Regions from separate parts of the Simiduia curdlanivorans genome, predicted to be linked through region 3. Evidence: predicted binding sites of a transcription regulator. Region 3 holds the regulator's gene; each other region holds the start of a gene.
What was found. Region 3 encodes FliA, which starts transcription of late flagellar genes. Its sites were predicted from a motif close to TAAAGTTATNNNNNNNNCGGCCGATANCC; they were not measured.
Positions count from the first base shown of each region.

Region 1: the regulator FliA is predicted to act here: its motif matches at 1,650-1,678, upstream of QWY82_RS14275 (chemotaxis protein CheV).
Region 2: the regulator FliA is predicted to act here: its motif matches at 1,346-1,374, upstream of QWY82_RS12175 (DUF5610 domain-containing protein).
Region 4: the regulator FliA is predicted to act here: its motif matches at 2,435-2,463, upstream of QWY82_RS12190 (chemotaxis protein CheV).

Region 1 is NZ_JAUFQG010000006.1:89,204-92,556, reverse strand. Features, by position in the region: gene QWY82_RS14290 (flagella synthesis protein FlgN) at 1-238, opposite strand, end outside; gene flgM (flagellar biosynthesis anti-sigma factor FlgM) at 310-606, opposite strand; gene flgA (flagellar basal body P-ring formation chaperone FlgA) at 911-1,621, opposite strand; gene QWY82_RS14275 (chemotaxis protein CheV) at 1,837-2,787, shown strand; gene QWY82_RS14270 (CheR family methyltransferase) at 2,851-3,353, shown strand, end outside.
Region 2 is NZ_JAUFQG010000004.1:2,774,472-2,777,824, reverse strand. Features, by position in the region: gene QWY82_RS12180 (glutaredoxin family protein) at 1-95, opposite strand, end outside; gene QWY82_RS12175 (DUF5610 domain-containing protein) at 155-1,297, opposite strand; gene QWY82_RS12170 (FHA domain-containing protein) at 1,427-2,293, opposite strand; gene QWY82_RS12165 (PP2C family protein-serine/threonine phosphatase) at 2,524-3,353, shown strand, end outside.
Region 3 is NZ_JAUFQG010000004.1:3,109,290-3,112,642, forward strand. Features, by position in the region: gene flhF (flagellar biosynthesis GTPase FlhF) at 1-385, shown strand, start outside; gene QWY82_RS13800 (MinD/ParA family protein) at 416-1,240, shown strand; gene QWY82_RS13805 (RNA polymerase sigma factor FliA) at 1,244-1,996, shown strand; gene cheY (chemotaxis response regulator CheY) at 2,104-2,487, shown strand; gene QWY82_RS13815 (protein phosphatase CheZ) at 2,513-3,286, shown strand; gene QWY82_RS13820 (chemotaxis protein CheA) at 3,318-3,353, shown strand, end outside.
Region 4 is NZ_JAUFQG010000004.1:2,778,432-2,781,784, reverse strand. Features, by position in the region: gene QWY82_RS12195 (transglycosylase SLT domain-containing protein) at 1-1,454, shown strand, start outside; gene QWY82_RS12190 (chemotaxis protein CheV) at 1,451-2,386, opposite strand; gene QWY82_RS12185 (EAL and HDOD domain-containing protein) at 2,521-3,353, shown strand, end outside.

The sequences.
Region 1 (3,353 bases), on a different contig from region 3:
TCCAATTCTGCTGATTGTGGGCGAGTTTTTGTTCCGTGAGAATGGCAAAGCGTTTATTCGCACCCTGCGCAAGATTGACCAGTTCTTGATTTTTGCGCTCAATGATTGTTGCCAGCAATTGGGTATCTCGACTGCCTAAGGCATCTGATTCCTGCTGCAGTAGCGCGAAAAGTGCGTTAGCCGCATTTAATTCTTGTTGGACAGTTTGAGCAATTTTGAAGGGGAGTGGGGTGGCCATGTCAGTTCCTCATTGCGCCTAGTAATACCTAAGCGCAGCAAGAACTATGCCTACAGAAGAAAAGTCATCGCTTAAATGCCTTCACTGGCAAGCATTTTTTCGGCAATGCTATTGGCATTGATTTGATAGCTGCCGTCGGCGATAGCGGCGCGCAAGGCGGCCACCTTGTCTTCGTTGACGGCGGGCGCTGCGGCAATATTGTCTTCGAGGCGCTTCAGGCTATGGGCTTGGTCGCTCAATTGGACGCTATCCAATTTTGGGGCATCAGTTTTACCTGCTTTGCCGCTCTCGCCTTCGGGCTTTTGGCTAGCGCGTTGGCTTTGTTGGCTGCTAAGGCCCGTTAGCCCAGCTTTGGGATCAATAATCATATGAACCTCTCGTACCCTTTTTTAACCCTAAATGTAAACGCTGGATCTGATTCACGGCGCCACGAAATATTATGCAATATTGCGTAAACCGTGGCTCCTACTGGCTTCTGGACTCGAAGCTCTCATATAAATCAACCTTTCTTGCTCGGTTATCGGCAGGCCAACCTAGATCTTTAGTGGAAATTAACCGTTATTTTTACCGCCGGCGCGACGGGCGTCAGCTCAGGGCGCGATTTTAACCTAGGTTGTCGGCAGATAAGGTTAAAATCCGGCGCATCCAATAGCCGCGCTACCTTATAGCCCTTTACAAAGGCACTTCAACAAGGCCTTCAGCGATAACTTTAGCCCGAACTTTTCGGTTTGAGCGGTTGTTGGTAACCGATATATGTTCGCCAACGCGGCCATTTCCGAGTGCCGTGCCGGGGGTTATCACCCGGAGGCTACCCAGTAGCGCCGCAACCTGGACCGCGTCGCCCTTGCGAATCACTAATGGTTCAATCAAATCTTGGCTTCTCACCACTTGATGCGGCCGTATGGCGCGGCGTGCTTCAAGCCCTTCGGCATCCTCAATGCTGAGCAAGCTACCTTTGCGGATGCTGGCAATATTGGTGCGGGCTAAGGTTAAGCTGCTTTCGTCGATAACTTGCCCACGGGCGATACTGGTATTGGCGGTAACGGCGTTACCCCATATCTCGATAGTGGCTGAGACATAGAGCGACCAGGGTGTGTGGCCAGCGCATTTCACTTGTGCCGTTGCGTTGCCCCCGCTAGCGGGCAGGTTTTGCGTGTCCACCGTCAATTGTTTGTCACACTGATGGAATTTAAGGCGATTGTCGGGTGCGTTGACGGTAATTTTAATATCGTAGTTCGGGTAGAGCCCCAAGTAATGGCTTGCCAGTGCGGTATCGACCGTTTTAGCAATATTGTCGATAGGGTGCCAGCGCTCTTCGCCACCACTAGGGCTTGACGTAAAGAGGATAAAGAGCGCGCTTAATAGACCTAACAATAATTTCACGAATTTATGACCTATGCTTGCTAAACACTCAAGGAGTTTGTCTTTATGCCGACAACAACTCGAGACGACAGTAATTTGGCGTATTCGGGTTTATATAAGGCTGAGTGCAACATGTATGCCGTTGTGCGCAATTGAGTTATATGAACTATGTTTATAGCGGTACTGATACACAGACACCACACTGACACCACAACAAGAATTGGTCGGGGGCCGTAATGGCAGGCGTTTTAGACAGCGTTAATCAACGAACCCAGCTAGTCGGCCAGAACCGGCTAGAGCTGTTGCTGTTTCGCCTAGCGGGAAAGCAGCTGTATGGCATCAACGTTTTCAAGGTAAAGGAAGTTTTGCAGTGCCCGCCACTGAATGAAATACCTAAGCGCCACCCGGTGGTTCGGGGTGTTGCACATATTCGCGGCGGCACCATTTCGATTATGGATATGAACTTGGCAACAGGTCATGGCCCGTTAAAAAACCTCGAAAACTGTTTCGTTATTATCACAGAATACAATCGCTCAACTCAGGGCTTTTTAGTGAGCAAGGTTGAGCGAATTGTCAATATGAATTGGGAGCACATTCATCCACCACCAAAGGGCTCCGGTCACGAAAACTACCTCACAGCCGTCACTGAGGTAGAGGGGCAGCTGGTAGAGATTATCGATGTCGAAAAAATATTGGCAGAGGTCTCACCTATTAGCGAAGAAATTACGGCCGGTGTGATTGAGGATGGTATCGCCGAGCGGGTGGTGCAGAAACATGTGCTTATTGTCGATGACTCCACGATTGCCCGTAAGCAAATCCAACGGGTTATTGAATCTATGGGGCTGCAAACAACGCTATGTAAAGACGGCCGCGAGGCGCTGGAGTTTCTGCAGAGCTTGATCGAGGCAGGGAAAACCGTGACTCAGGAATTGCTGTTGGTGATTTCTGATATCGAAATGCCGGAAATGGATGGCTATACTTTTACGGCCGAAGTGCGTGGCAACCCCGCGTTAAAGGATCTACATATTATCCTGCATACTTCATTGAGCGGCGTATTTAATCAGGCAATGGTTAAAAAAGTAGGCGCAGATGATTTCCTCGCTAAATTTCACCCCGACGACCTGGCGCGGCGTGTTAATGAGCGAGTGAAGTCAATGTGCGGTGAAAGTATGTTGGATGAAGAATAAACCTGTTGGTCATTAACGTAGAATAACAGCGCTGCCGGGTTAAACTGTCAGCGCTGTTTCCACATGAGTATTATTGGCTTGTCTCAAACCTTTTTAGATTCCGCGCACTTTACCAAGTTTCGTGATTTCTTACACGATGCTTGCGGTATTTACCTAGCCGAAAGTAAACAGTATTTGGTCACAACACGTATCAGCCCCTTGCTTTCGCACCACAACTTTAAAGACTTGGGTGAACTGGTTCAGGAACTTGAGCGCAATAAATATTCGCCCTTGCGCGATATTGTTATCGATGCCATGACCACCAATGAAACCTTTTGGTTTCGCGATACTTATCCCTTTGAAATGTTGAAAAGCCATATTTTTCCGGAGCTCGCTGGGCAAAAAAGCAGTATCAATATTTGGTCTGCTGCCTGTAGTTCGGGCCAAGAGCCCTTATCCATAAGCATGGCGGTGGAAGAGTATCAGCGTCTTAGTCCGAAGAAATTAGTAAACGTCAATATAACTGGCACGGACTTGTCGCCCAGCATGTTAAAAATTGCCAAGGCTGCTACCTACGATCAAATGTC
Region 2 (3,353 bases), 330 kb from region 3:
GGCTTGGGGCAGCGGTCCAACGCTTTAGCAACGATATTTTCAGCGACTGAACACAGGTGACAGCCGCTGGTAGCAAACAAAATAAGCGTTTTCATGAAGGTTTTCCCTACCGAAAAACCCGCATTTTACCCGTAACAACGTTAAAGCTCCATCGCTAAGCCGTAGCAAGTTTTTCTGCCATCGCATGGTTAACATCGCCAAACAGTTTGTGCAAATTACCCATGCTACCTTTCACATCTTTAAGTTCTTGATCGGCCTCAAGCCGTTCAGCCAACAGCGAGTTTAACAACTCATTTGAATTCAAAAACTGTTTCGCCGACTCCAGCGCCGATTGCACCTGATCGGCAAGCTGGCTAAAGGGCTGCATAGGCGCTCTTAAAGGCGAAGTCTCGTTCGCGCCCTGACCATAAGTCGTGCGAACTTTCTGAGTAACAGAGTACTTTAGATCGACGGCAAAACTGGCAATCTCCTCGGCGTCGAAGCCCAAATCTAAGGCGGCTTCAAAAGCTGCATCGAGATCGCCATTAAAAAACTGCTCGGAAAGATCATTTACTTGTGAGAGCAAATCATTAATTGCCGCTATCTCGTCAGCATTTAGGTCGCCATTAATGGTTAAATCAAACTGCTGACTCTGATTGACTCTTAAGGAGCTGCCCTGAGCAGACTCGACACCTTTGGCAGCGAATCGGCTACTGGCAGAAATAGTAACCTTATCGCCCTCTTGTGTTTGAACGGTAAAATCAAAGCTCTTTTGGGCCTTAACCACACCCGCTTGGCGTTGAATATTACCGACCCCAAACCTATCGACTTGCGCCGGCTTTTCAGTGGGGGTAGTTGGTGTAGGTATCGCACTCGTATCAAGGCCAAGCTCTTCGGCGAGCTGCCCCAATCCTTGCATCACTTTATCGTAGGTCGCACCGATATCATCGGCCAATGCATCGGATAGTAAACCCATTTCGCTCAACTGCTCTTTCGCCTCGTTAAAGCCCTGAAGGAAACCTTTTAGCCCAGCATCGAAACGACTTTGTAACTGCGCCTTGCTATCGCCGTTGGCAACATCCACCTTCAACTGATTTTCAATGAACAGCAAGATGTTGCCAGCGGCACGATCGGCCGTGACCGGAGCACTAGTTACAGCGCTGGGGCCTTCGAGCGCTTTACTCGACTGGGTAGGGCTTAATCCTACAGGCGCCCGCTGGGTTTGACCTGCCAGCGGCTGCTGGAGATTTGAATTCAGGGAGCGAAAGCCCTGACTAGCTTGATATTGTGATGTGAAAGAGTGAATTGAGCCTAACATCTTCTCTGCCTCCGTCCCGTTCGTTCGGATAAGAATTCCGGTATGAAGGGGTATCGGCAGAGCGCTTAAGAACTTCAACATCAAAAAGCAGTAAAACGCTGATTTTGATGTTGATTGTGGAATATCAAACTAAAGCGTGATGTGACCCGCTTGCCAGGCCCAGTAGGCAACGCCGGCCAGCACCAGTATCGCGATAGAAAAATAGGAAAAGGCCGAAGACTTAGACTGCTCGGGCGCATCAGGCGCCGCCATACCCGCCTTAACCGCCTCCCGGTTGCGCTCTGCAGGCCTGCGCAGCTCTGGCTTTCGCACGGGGGATGGGCTCATAGGCGATTTTTGCGCGCGAGCGGCTTCGCGGATAGTGGTCTTATCAATATCATCGGTTGGCCCCACCACACCGAAACTCAAAGTGTCGAACCTAAGTTCATCACCGCGCTTTACCCGCGCCTCTTTCACCTGACTACCATTTAAAAAGGTACCATTTGCAGACCCCAAATCGCGCACGTAGAGCAGCCCATCTTTCACTGAAAGCTGAGCATGCTTGCGAGACAAATGCGCGGCCGCCAAAACGATATCGCAGTCACTGGCGCGCCCAACAATGGTATTAGCGCCGACGTTGAAGACCTTATTGGCAAGCGCTACATGATTTGATTTTAGCGACCAACCGGTAGTTTCTGTGCGCACCAAGGTAGGAATTGCCTTGGGTTCCTGCTTAGGATCGACAACCTGTAGCTGAACCCGGCCCAAGGTTAGTACGTCGTTCACTTTAAGTGGTGAGGTTTTTGTGACTAAAGTCTCGTTAATTCGAACTGGGTTGTCCGGTGATATCACTTTCAGAACCAAAGTTTCATTATCCACCAAAATCTCTGCGTGATTTTCGAGTACGCTGGCGTCTTCTACCACCATATCGTTCTTCACGGCGCTACCAATGGTTACTTTTGGTTCAACGAGCCAAACCGCATTGTGTTTATTGTTCTTAAAGCGGAGTTTCAACATGTTAGGTTCCCAAATGTCACTATCGCTAAGGGCGATTCTTCTACTCTAGCGACGGATAATGCAGCAAAAGCCCGAAGTCTTTCAATAGGTTAGCGAAAAATGGCTTTACCGGTTACATTTAGAGGGTAAACTGTGATCCAGATCCGAACCGGCATTAGACCATAAGTCAAGGTTCGCTTATTAGGGTACACTCAAAAGCAATAAATATAACAAACGGCACAGGACGGCAAATGCCACCATTGAACTATAGCGCAGCCACCGATAAAGGCATGTGTCGAGACAACAACGAAGACACCTACTTCGCAAGCCCCGATATAGGCGTTTGGTTAGTTGCCGATGGTATGGGTGGGCACGAAGCCGGTGAAGTTGCCAGCGCTATTGTGCGCGACAGCATCAAGCAGCAAGTCGCTATTAATGTCCCCTTAACCACCTCAGTTGAATTTGCACATTCGGCAATACTGGACGCGGTCAAACAGGGTATCGGCGCGCCGGGTATGGGTAGCACCGTTGTCGCACTGAAAAGCCGCAATACTGAGTACGAAATTGTTTGGGTCGGCGATAGCCGCGCCTACCTCTGGACTTTCCACGACGAAGGTGGCAGCTTAGAACAGCTCACGCTCGATCACTCCTACGTTCAAATGCTGGTCGACACCGGTGCGATTAGCCAAACCGAAGTCGAGAACCATCCCGACAAAAATGTCATTACCCAATGTTTGGGGTCGCTTGAATTGCGCCAAGTGCGTGTCGATCAAGTGCATGGTACATGGGAAAAACACCAATGGGTGTTGCTTTGCTCCGACGGTTTAAGCGATGAACTGGATGACGAATCATTGGCGCGGGTATTGTGCGAATCTCGATCGCCAAAAGAGGCGGTATCTAAGCTACTACAAGCGGCATTAGATAATGGTGGCAACGATAATGTCACGCTGCAAATCATCGAGTCACCCTTAAGTAAGCGTTATTTCTATACCAGCATTACCGATTGGCTGCCCGAGCTGACCGGTCAATCAGGCATCGACTTCACTTTGTACAGCCTAGCCCTAGCCTCTTTCGGACTACT
Region 3 (3,353 bases):
CCATGGCGACCCTAAACTGAAAGCCCAGCTCGAACAGCTGCGCAGTGCCGGCAAGGTGAATAGCCTGCTGGTGATGGCGGCAAATAGCCAGTTGCAGATGTTAAAAGCGAGTTATCATGCCTACGGTGCGGCGCACCCATCGGCCGTCATTTTAACCAAGCTCGATGAAACACCTTCCCTTGGTGAGGCGATCGGACTGCTATTGCAGCACCGCTTGCCATTGGCTTACACCACCGACGGCCAAGAAATTCCAGCCGATATTCAGATAGCGAAAGGCCATCAAGTGGTGGCTAAGGCAGCACAGTTTGGCGCGCAAAGCCATGTGGAGGGTAAATTTGCGGCATCGGCCGAATCAAGTCGGCAGGTTCAATCCGAACAACTATAATCAAGGCAAGACTCATTTGTAGGAGTAGTCATGGGGCACCATCCAGTTCAAGTCATAGCGGTAACCGGCGGCAAGGGTGGCGTAGGGAAAAGCAATATATCGGTGAATATGAGCATAGCACTCGCGCAACTCGGTCGCAGGGTCATGCTGTTAGACGCTGACCTAGGGCTTGCCAATGTCGATGTGTTACTGGGCATTCGCGCGAATAAGACGCTCGCCGACGTGCTTTCTGGCGAATGCTCTTTGCGCGATGTGCTGATCAGCGGTCCCGGAGGGGTTAGGATTGTGCCCGCGTCGTCCGGGGTTCAGCAAATGGCTTCCCTTAGTAAACAGCAGCATGGCGCGCTTATTCGCGCTTTTAGCGATATTTCGGATCAGTTGGATGTGTTGGTAATCGACACAGCCGCAGGCATTAGCGATACCGTGGTGAGTTTTGTACGGGCTGCCAACGAGGCGCTAGTGGTGGTCTGTGACGAACCATCGTCGGTGACGGACGCCTATGCACTCATTAAGTTATTGCATAGAGATGCGGGCATGCAGCGTTTTCGCGTGGTGGCGAATATGACGCGCTCTGCCAATGAAGGCCAATTGTTGGTCAAGCGTTTGCAGCAAGTGTGCGACAAGTTCCTCGACGTAGCCCTACAATTTGAGGGCTCTGTGCCCTTTGATGAAAATGTGCGCAAAGCCGTGCAACACCAGAAAGCCCTGGTCGACTATTCACCGCAATCGAAGGCATCGATTGCCATCAGATCTTTGGCAAGCCGAGTTTCAGAGTGGCCATTACCGAAAGCTGCGTCAGGCAATTTGGAGTTTTTTGTTGAGCGTTTGCTAGAAACATCGGAAGCAGGCGTTTGACCGATGGCAGCAGTTGAGGGGTTAGCCATGTACGATCAGGCAAGTCGCGAAGCCAGTGATCCCATTCGAATCGAAGATTATGCGTCTCTGGTAAAGCGTATCGCCTACCATCTCATGCTTAAAATGCCTGCCAGTGTGCAGGTTGACGATCTTATTCAGGCCGGCATGATTGGATTAATAGAAGCGGCCCAGAAGTTTGACCCGTCCAAAGGCGCGAGCTTCGAGACCTATGCGGGTATTCGTATTCGTGGCTCAATTATGGATGAGACCCGAAAAGGTGACTGGGTGCCTCGTTCCGTTCACAGAAATGCCCGCCGCGTGGCTGAGACAGTACGCTACTTAGAAGCTAGATTAGGGCGTACGGCGAGCGAAAAAGAGATCGCCGATGAGCTCTCTGTCAGCCTCGATGAATACCGAAGCATTCTGCAGGATACCTCTAGCAGCAAGCTTTTCAGCTACGAAGAGTCTGCCGGCGACGACGATTCAGTGCTCGACGAGAAGCCCACGTCCATAGGCTTAGAGCCCCCCACAGACGCTTTTGAGCGGCAGGCGCTAAAGCAATCGCTTGCGCAGGCGATAACCCAACTACCCGAAAGGGAACAATTGGTACTTTCTCTGTACTACGACGAGGAATTGAACCTAAAGGAAATAGGCCAGGTTCTGGGTGTGAGCGAATCCCGTGTTTCTCAAATACACTCTCAGGCAGCCGCACGGCTAAAGGCCAAGCTTTCCGGTTGGCATAGAGACACCGATTAGACCAAACAGCAATAAAATGAACGATTTAATGACTAAAACTGGCTAGTAGTCATCCAGCTACTAGACTGAAAGTTGAATGGGGTCCAGCAGGTACGACGGAGGTTGCTTTGGACAAAAACATGAAAATTCTTATCGTTGATGACTTTTCAACAATGAGACGCATCATCAAAAACCTTTTACGTGATTTAGGCTTCAGTAATACGCAAGAGGCTGATGATGGCGCAACGGCACTTCCCATGTTGAAATCGGGAGATTTCGATTTTTTGGTCACCGACTGGAATATGCCTGGCATGACAGGTATTGAACTGCTCAAACACGTTCGTGCTGACGAGCGCTTAGCCGCGCTACCGGTATTGATGGTGACGGCCGAAGCGAAGAGAGATCAGATTATTGAGGCAGCTCAAGCTGGTGTGAGCGGCTATGTGGTCAAGCCTTTTACTGCCCAAGTACTCAAAGAAAAGATAGACAAAATTTTTGAGCGCGTTGGATAACCCCTAAGCAGTGACAAAGGCAGCCATGAATAACGAATCTGAAGATCTGGGCAACCAAGAGTTTGTGTCAGAGCTTCGTGATTGCGCCAAACTCCTGATCGAAAAACTGGAAGGCGACAATTACGAAGATGCATCCAAGCTGATCGAACAAATTATTGAGAGTCGCGACCGGCACCTGTTTAACAGAGTTGGGAAACTTACTCGTGGCTTACACACTGCCATCCGTAATTTTAATATCGACGCACCCGTATCAGAGGCAGATAGCCTCACCGATGCAAGTGACCGATTAAATTATGTATTAAAGCTTACTCAAGATGCAGCTGACAAAACCATGGATAAGGTCGAAGCGTCTGCGCCGATTGCCATGGACCTAGGTCGCGAAGCAAACTCCCTTAAATTGCAATGGCAAGCACTGATTCGTCGTGAATTAAGCGCGGAAGATTTTCGCGAGCTTTATAGGCGTATGGATCAGTTTTTGGATCAAATGGAAACCGGTGCTGGAATCTTAAATGCCAATCTTCAAGATATTATTTTGGAGCAAGGCTACCAGGACTTAACCGGACAAGTGTTGAAGAAAGTGATTGGATTGGTCTCGGATGTGGAAACCAGTCTGGTAGATCTAATGAGACTGGCAGGCCAAGTAGAAGAAATTACAGGAATTCAAATGCCCGCCGATAACCAAGTTGCGGCAGGTAAAGATACTGCTGGAGAAGGGCCACAAATTCACGCAGATAAACGCGGTGACGTGGTTTCGGGCCAGGACGATGTCGATGACTTACTTTCAAGTCTCGGATTCTGAGTTTAAACCTTTGCTAGTTAAGGAGCGCTGAATGGGCTTTGGCGATGACGACGATATCTTACAAGAC
Region 4 (3,353 bases), 330 kb from region 3:
AGGCAATAGAGGCGAAAAATCGGAGTCTAACCCGCTACCTCGCCAAATACGCGCCGGCAGAGATAAAATCGAAGCTCGACCTGCTAGTGGAGGTTGATCGCTACCCCGAGCACATGGATCAAGTTCGACGCTTCGCCGAACAGTCGCCAGAAATGCAATTTATTATTTTGCATGGTATTCAGCGCTTGGCTCGAAAGGATGCGGGCAAAGCACTGAAGCTTTGGGAAAGGTATGACGCTCAACATCTATTTGCCGACCAGAAAAGGATTGAAACACAGGAACTGCTCATCGCCCATCTGTCTCGACAAGGGCTCACTGACAAAGTGACCGAACTTGCTCAAAGCATGAGTAACTATTCGAACATCGATATGATCAGCGGTTTAGCCCGCGACGCATTAGCAAATGTAGAGTGGGAGCTGGCCGATAAATGGATCAGACGCCTGCCGGCCGAGGAACTCAATTCTTCTAGATGGCGCTACTGGTCCACCAGAATTGCTGAAATCCAAGGCCACTCACTCCCGCCCTACCCCGATATTGCCAGCAGTTATAAAGCACTGGCAAAAGAGCGCAGCTTTTACGGTTTCTTAGCGGCAGATAGATTAGGCCTGCCCTTCGAGCTCGAGGACGAACCGTCGAAAGTTACCCTAAACGATCAACACTTTGTTGCCAACTCAGCCTCCATTTTGCGCGCTAAGGAATTGTTTGAGCTGGGCCAAATCAATTTTGCTCGGCAGGAGTGGCGCTTCGCCTCGCGCCAATTTAGCCCGCAACAATTACAAGCCGCGGGCGCTTTGGCGGCGAACTGGGGTTGGTATCGCGGTGGCATTCAAGCCATGATTGACGCACAATCTTGGGATGATTTAACCGTTCGCTTTCCATTAGCTTTTGAGTCAGTGGTTAAAGCTGAAGCCAAAAATCAAGCCATGGATGCCAACTTACTGTTCGCTATCGCGCGCCAAGAAAGTGCCTTTTCACCCGATGCGAAATCACCCGTTGGTGCACTTGGGCTGATGCAACTGATGCCTGCAACCGCAAAACAAACGGCAAAGAAAGCCGGGATCACCTATAGGAAACACGATCTCCTATCGCCGGAAACCAATGTGGCACTCGGCAGCCGCTATTTAAATGAAATGCTGGGGCGATTTAATGGTAACCCCGCCTTCGCTGCTGCCGCTTATAACGCCGGGCCCCACCGCGTTACCCAATGGCTGAGCCAAGGCCGCGATCAACTGCCACTAGACGTTTGGATTGAGACAATCCCCTTTAAAGAAACCCGTGGTTATGTGCAGAATGTCATGGTGTTTTCAGTTATTTATGCCTACCGCAACGGCAGCGATATCGAGTCTTTAAAAGACACTTGGTATGTCCCTAATCCGGCGCAAAAACAGAGCCAAAGCACCAGCCTGCCTGCAGGCCAGGGAAGCACCGTCACGAATGGAGCCGCCGCTTACTAGCCTAGTGCGACCCTTAATCGCTCTTGCACTAGGTTTGCGAGACTGTCGGGTTGGAATTTGGACAGGAAGTCATTACAACCCACTTTTTCCACCATCGCCCTGTTGAAATTACCGCTCAAAGAGGTGTGAAGCACCACGTAAAGGTCTTTTAATGCCGGGTTTTTCCTAATTTCGTGGGTTAATCGATAGCCATCCATTTCGGGCATTTCCGCATCGGTTATCAACATAAAAATATGCGAGTTAATATCCACTCCCTCGCTAACCCAGCGCTCTAGTAGCCTTAGCGCTTGTAAGCCATCTTGAACACCTATCACTTCTACACCCAAATGCTTCAAGGTTTCCTTCACCTGATTCATCGCGGTGGAGGAATCATCGGCCATCAATATTTTCATCTTATTGGCTTTGGCTTGGCTCGCTAACTCGCGGTCTAACACGTCGCTAGAGACACGGGTGTCATAGGGAATGATTTCGGCTAACACCCTCTCTACATCCAAGATTTCAACAATGTTGTTATCGATATGGGTAATCGCGGTTAGGAAGTGCGAACGGCCGGAACCAGAAGGTGGTGGGAGAATGGCCTCCCAGTTTAAATTCACGATTCGGTCGACCGATTTTACTAAGAAACCCTGAATGCTTCGGTTGTATTCAGTGACGATCATATTGCTATTAGTTATGTCAACTAATGGTCTTAGACCAATGGCCGCACTTAGATCAATCACCGAGATAGTCTGATCCCGCAAGTGCGTCACACCCTTAACCACGCTGTGGCGATGCGGCATCATGGTAATGGGGGGTACTTGCACGACCTCTTGAATCTTAAACACGTTCAGGGCATACATTTGCTGGCCAGCTAACTTAAACAACAGTAATTCAAGCCTGTTTTCCCCGACCAGCTGTGTTCGAGCATCAACACTTTGCAACAATTTCGACATAAGACAACCCCAAAAATCCCTGATTTTTAGCTTAGACCAATAATTACTGGTTATCGGCCGCACGGGGGGATATCTAGAGCTACACTTGCTTTTATCTTCCCTTGCTGTGAGATATCCCAGATCTAATTAAGCCCATGGATAAAAATCAACCTCTTTTAGCGCGCCAACCCATATTCAATGCCAATATGGAGGTTTATGCCTATGAGCTACTTTGCCGCGACAGCCATGAAAACAGGGCCAATGTTATCGATGGCGATCAGGCGAGTTCGCAGGTACTACTAAGAACCTTTACCGATCTAAGCATTGGCGAGGTAGTCGGCGAGCATAAAGCGTTTATCAATTTTACCCGCAACTTACTGCTCACCTCCCCTCCCTTTAGTCGAACACAATTAGTGATTGAAGTTTTAGAAGATCAATTGGTTGACAACAAAATGTTGGCAGCGCTTGGGCAACTTCGGGCGCAGGGTTATACCATTGCATTGGATGACTTCACACTGAATTCCTGCAGCTTCAAAATGTTGGAATATGCCGACATAATCAAGCTCGATGTTTTAGCCTTATCCAACCAAGAACTCGAAAATCATGTCAATCGCTTAAAGCCATTAGGCGTTAAACTACTCGCCGAAAAAATTGAAACTTATGACATGCTCGAACGGTGCAAAGCCATGGGATTTGAACTTTTTCAAGGCTATTTTCTTTCCCGCCCACAAATCATGCTCGGCGCAAAATATGCGGAAAGCCGGCAAACCATCATCCAATTGCTAGCGCAATTGAACGACCCAAGATCAGAAATCGATCAAATAGAACAAATAATTTCACAAGATCCGGTACTGAGTTATAAGTTACTCAAACTCATTAACTCCGCAGCCTTTCACTTTGTCTGCAGTATCGAATCCCTACGCCAGGCCATTACATTGCTGGGGCTCATTCAGGTTAGAAGTTGGATTACATTACTGTCCATGGCTAG